DNA from 2 places in the Colwellia sp. SU-HH01172 genome. Region 2 is predicted to be linked to the other one. Evidence: predicted binding sites of a transcription regulator. Region 2 holds the regulator's gene; the other holds the start of a gene.
The links. The regulator FNR, encoded in region 2, switches genes on or off when oxygen is low (the NO sensors DNR and NnrR bind a similar motif). The targets are predictions, from matches to a motif close to TTGATCTAGATCAA.
Positions count from the first base shown of each region.

Region 1: tehB (tellurite resistance methyltransferase TehB) is a predicted target of FNR. The motif match lies at 1,601-1,614, and genes of this name have one in related genera.

Region 1 is NZ_BAAJMB010000002.1:252,424-254,840, forward strand. It holds gene AC27JP_RS08195 (hypothetical protein) at 20-751, opposite strand; gene tehB (tellurite resistance methyltransferase TehB) at 978-1,541, opposite strand; gene AC27JP_RS08205 (DEAD/DEAH box helicase) at 1,711-2,417, opposite strand, start outside.
Region 2 is NZ_BAAJMB010000004.1:264,047-266,463, forward strand. It holds gene uspE (universal stress protein UspE) at 1-513, opposite strand, end outside; gene fnr (fumarate/nitrate reduction transcriptional regulator Fnr) at 680-1,399, opposite strand; gene AC27JP_RS12620 (sulfite exporter TauE/SafE family protein) at 1,451-2,113, opposite strand; gene ccoS (cbb3-type cytochrome oxidase assembly protein CcoS) at 2,122-2,337, opposite strand; gene AC27JP_RS12630 (heavy metal translocating P-type ATPase) at 2,334-2,417, opposite strand, start outside.

The DNA of each region.
Region 1 (2,417 bases), on a different contig from region 2:
AACGACACGTAGCCAACTGTTATGTTTCTGCTTTCCACCTAACAAACTTCTCTCCAGGGAAAATTTCTCGAGAAACAGCTTCTAATTTTTCATAAATTTCAACTATGCTTTTGTCTGCTTCCTCTATATGAAAATATATGGTTTTAGCTCCGTTAATTGCCCCCTCATATAACCTTTCTCCAAGAGCATTTGAGAAATCAGTTACCCTAAATGGCTTACCATTTAGATTGAGTGCACTTAAAGCTGGTTTTACCTCATTAATATAAAATTCATTACGTATTTCAATAGACTTAAACGCTTGTTCAAACCGCTCTTGCTCTATAACTAAATCCATGACTAATTGAGGGTGCTCCTCAAGCAAAAAACCTAGCCCATCGAAATCATATTTCAAATAGTCATAACATGGAGGCTTCATTGCTGGTAACACAAATCCTCTATCTAATTCAGAGTTATATTTAGATAATGCCTTATGTATATTTTTAATTGCATTGATCTGCCTTACACATACAAAAATGGCTTTGTTCAACGCCATTTTTTCTTTTGTATGCTTTATCTCTTCGTCATTTTTTGACTTCAATTTGAAAGCCGCAAAGGCACCAACAAATGCGCCAATTAGAACGGTTACCGCTTTATACAAATATTCTAAATTTGCCGGAAGAACTTTATTCTCAATTGCAATTGAAGATAAGTACCAAAGATTTAAAAGTAGCAAGGCTAGTATTACTCCTAAATACTCATTATATTTTTTCAAACTCCACCCTTACAAAGAAACATAACAGCTTATTATGTAGACGTCTGACTAATTACGGCCACTTCGATATTCAATAAGTTACCAGATATCATATGAAATTCAATCTCTTAAATATTGCTATTATAAGTTTATCGTTCAATGAATGTAATTACTGAGAAGTCTCACTAATATCCAATGTAGATTTCGATATATCGCTAAGTAAAACGTATTGAACCACTTAAATTGTTTAACTAGGCTTTTTCGCCAACATAGTTGCAAACTGTAGTTTTGCGCCATTGTGCATAGTACCAACATCTTCATTATATTTGACCATTTCCCAGCCTTGATAAGCTTCGCGCAACTGCCCTACTTTTAAGGTAAATGGGAATGGTGCTGGGCATGGATGTTGTTCAGTGTTCATGGCGCAAACAATGAGGTTATAACCGCCTGCTAAAGTAGAGTTTTGCATATCAGCAATAACCGCATCAACGCGAGTTGGGTCAATAAACATTAGGGTGACGGTACAAGAAATAAAACCGTAGTTCTGGCCAAGGTTGGCATTGTTAATATCGTAAATTTTTGTCTTAACATTATCAAAACCTTGTTCATTAATAATACTTTGCAGCATATTAATTGCACCAGGATTGGCGTCTATGGCTGTAACGTTAAATCCATGCTGGCCAAGGTAAACAGCATTACGCCCATTTGAGCAGCCCATATCTAAGGTATCGCACGGTTCAATAACTTTACACGCTTCAACTATTTCACTATGCGCAGGGTTTAAGCCGTAACGGCTATTTAGATCTATCATGATAACTACTTAGGTTTTGAATTGGGGGCATTATCTTACTACTAAGTTATTGGTGCTACTTGACCCAAATCAACAACATTGGCTATTCGGATCTAAGTTTTCACTTAACGCATTAAGTTCTGACTTTTAAGCCAGTCCATCACCTTAATAGAACCAAGTGAACAAAGGGCTAAGAATTCCTTAACCAAATATCGGCATTCACTGTTGGTTTATTTTTACGTTTTTTCTTACCCGTGCCTTCAGGTTTTGCCATAGGTTTGTTCACTGCTATTAACGCTTCATTAATGGCTTCGTCAACTTCAAATCCTGCAACTTGCTCGCGTTCTAGCCTGATTTTATTCTTCTTTTCGATGATTTTAAAATGATGATAATCTTCGTGATCAATTAATGATATTGCTAAACCGACCTCACCAGCACGGCCACTGCGCCCAATACGATGCATGTAATCTGAAGGACTTCTTGGTAAATCGAAATTTATTACCACCGGCAGTTTTTCTATGTCGAGACCACGGGCAGCAATGTCGGTGGCAATTAGTACATCTATCTCACCGGTTTTAAAGCCATCGAGTACGCGATGACGAGCCCCTTGTCCTTTATCGCCATGAAATACTTCTGCGATAATGCCACGTTTAGAAAGCTTTTCAGCCAAATGGTTACAATTGTTTTTTGCGTTCACAAAAATAAGCACTTGTCGCCATTGATGTTGCTTGATCATATGAGCAAGTAATGCGGTTTTTTCGCCTTTATTTACGGTAAAAACCCGCTGTACTAAGGTACTGGTGTCAGCACTTTGTACTTGTATTTCAATGGGGTTATTAAGTAACTCTTGCGTTAATGTTTGTACTTGCTCAGGGAATGTTGCTGAAAATAATAAGG
Region 2 (2,417 bases):
TGAGCGATGTTCTTCTTCATCACTACCAATATTGAGTGCCGCAACAATATTGCCGTTGTCTGGCCATAAATGTTCTTTCACCAGTAACACTGGACATGGGCATTTACGTAAAATATGCCAATCAGTCGGTGTGAAGATGACTGATTTTAGTTTATCGTGTTGATGCGTGCCCTTAATAACGATGTCGTAGCCATTTTTAAGCACTTGCTCAATGATTTGTTCAAAGGGGCGGTTATGCCAAATAACTTGGCAATCAATACTGAGTTCAGCAACATCAAGCTCTGAGATAATTGACTGTAACCATTGAGTTCTGTCGTTGATCACCGATTGACGCATAGCCTCTCGCTCATCGCTTGAAAGCATGGTGGTCATTTCATAAGAAAAATCATATATGGTCAAAAATGCTGTAATGCTAGCGCCTGTTTTACGGGCCAATTCTAGTGCACGCTCTAAAGCTTTTTGATCTTCTGTTGTTGGGTCAACAATAGCGAGTATTTTTTGATACTTTTCCATATCTAATTCCTTTATCAATTGTCTACTGTAACTATAACAATAGACCACTTTGAGTCAATAATAGTTGTTTTAAATCAAATTATTATCGTCTCTAAGATAAACAACAATTCACGCTAAGCATAGCGTGAATTGTTTCAATAAGGAAATTTAGAAAAGTAAGAAGGGGTTAAAGCGCTGCGCACTCGTTTAATTTATCAATATCTAAAATGGTGATGAGTTTGCCATCAACTTGGATCAAGCCATTTTTATGGAAACGATTAAGCAAACGGCTAATGGTTTCAACCGTTAAACCAATATAGTTGCCAATATCACTGCGAGTCATCGACAAACGAAACTCTGACGCCGATAAACCACGAGCATGGTAACGAGTACTTAAGGTACTAATAAACGTTGCTAATCGTTGTTCGGCATTTTTTCGGTTCAGCAAGGTTAGCATTTCTTGATCGCCACGAATTTCCGTACTCATCATGCGTAAAATTTGTTTTTTTAGTTTCGGCATGCTGTTAGATAAGGTATCAAGTGTGTTGTAAGGGATTTCACAGACCATAGAGGTTTCTAAAGCTTTGGCAAAGCTTGGATGTTCTGCATTGGCAATGGCATCAAAACCCAATAAGTCACCTGCTAAATGAAATCCGGTAATTTGCTCTTCACCTTGCTCGTTTACCGTGTAGGTTTTAAAGGTACCTGAACGGATGGCGTACAATGCATGCATAGGCTGGCCATCATTAAATATTTGCTCACCTTTATGAATAGGTCGCTTACGATCGATAATATTATCTAAGGTATCGAGTTCTTTATCGTTTAAAGAAAACGGTATGCATAGCTCACTAATGCTACAGTTTTGACAGTGAATATGTTGCTGACCTGTACACGATTTATTACTCATAATGACCTATAGTTCATTTGCATTTTAATGATGTGGATCATATTAGATGCGTTATAGATATGCAATAAGTATAGTATAAATACCGTATAAAATCACCAGAATAGCGGCGAGTTTTCTAAAGAGCGTATTGCTCAGTAGGGACTTAATACTGATAGTGCCCAGTGAGACAGAAAGTAATGCTGGCAGGGTACCTAGGCCAAAGAAAAACATAATTAAGGCGCCGTTAATAGTATTAGCGCTGGCTAATGCCCAGGTAAGAGTTGAGTATACCAAACCACAAGGCAACCAGCCCCATAATGCCCCTAAGGCAAATGCACTACGAGTATTTTTAATCGGAATAAACTTCTTGGTATTAGGGGAAATATGGCGCCATAGTTTTTTACCAATATGCTCGACATGGCTTAACCACATTAACCACTGTCCTAGATATAAACCGAGTAAGATAAGAAAGATGCCAGCGACAGTTTTTAACGCTGCAATGGGCAAACCGACATTTTTTGCCGCCATTGAACTGGTAAACGCGACTAATGCGCCAATGAGACTGTAAGAAAAAATTCGTCCGAAATTATAGGCAAAAACAATGCGATATTTGTTATTGCTGACCTCATTCGATATTGCTGTGGTGAGCATGGTACTAATGCCACCACACATCACGATACAATGCCCAGAGCCTAATAAGCCAATAACAAATGCTGAGAAGTAATCTAGGGTCATATTAAGGGTTACTTCTGTGTATCTTGCTCGTTATTTATCGTGGAATTATCGTCGTCGTTATCAACTTGTTCGTCTTTTTTTTCGTTGGCATCGTCATATAAAATACTCATGCCTTGTTTTTCTAGATCATCGAATTGTTCTGTTTTTACCGCCCAAAAGAAGATATAAATACCAACAGCCGTTAACAGAATAGCAATAGGGATCAATACGTAAATTACACTCATTTTCTTAATAGCCTTAACGAATTACTCACCACTAAAATTGAACTGGCAGACATGCCAATAACAGCCATGTATGGTGCAAT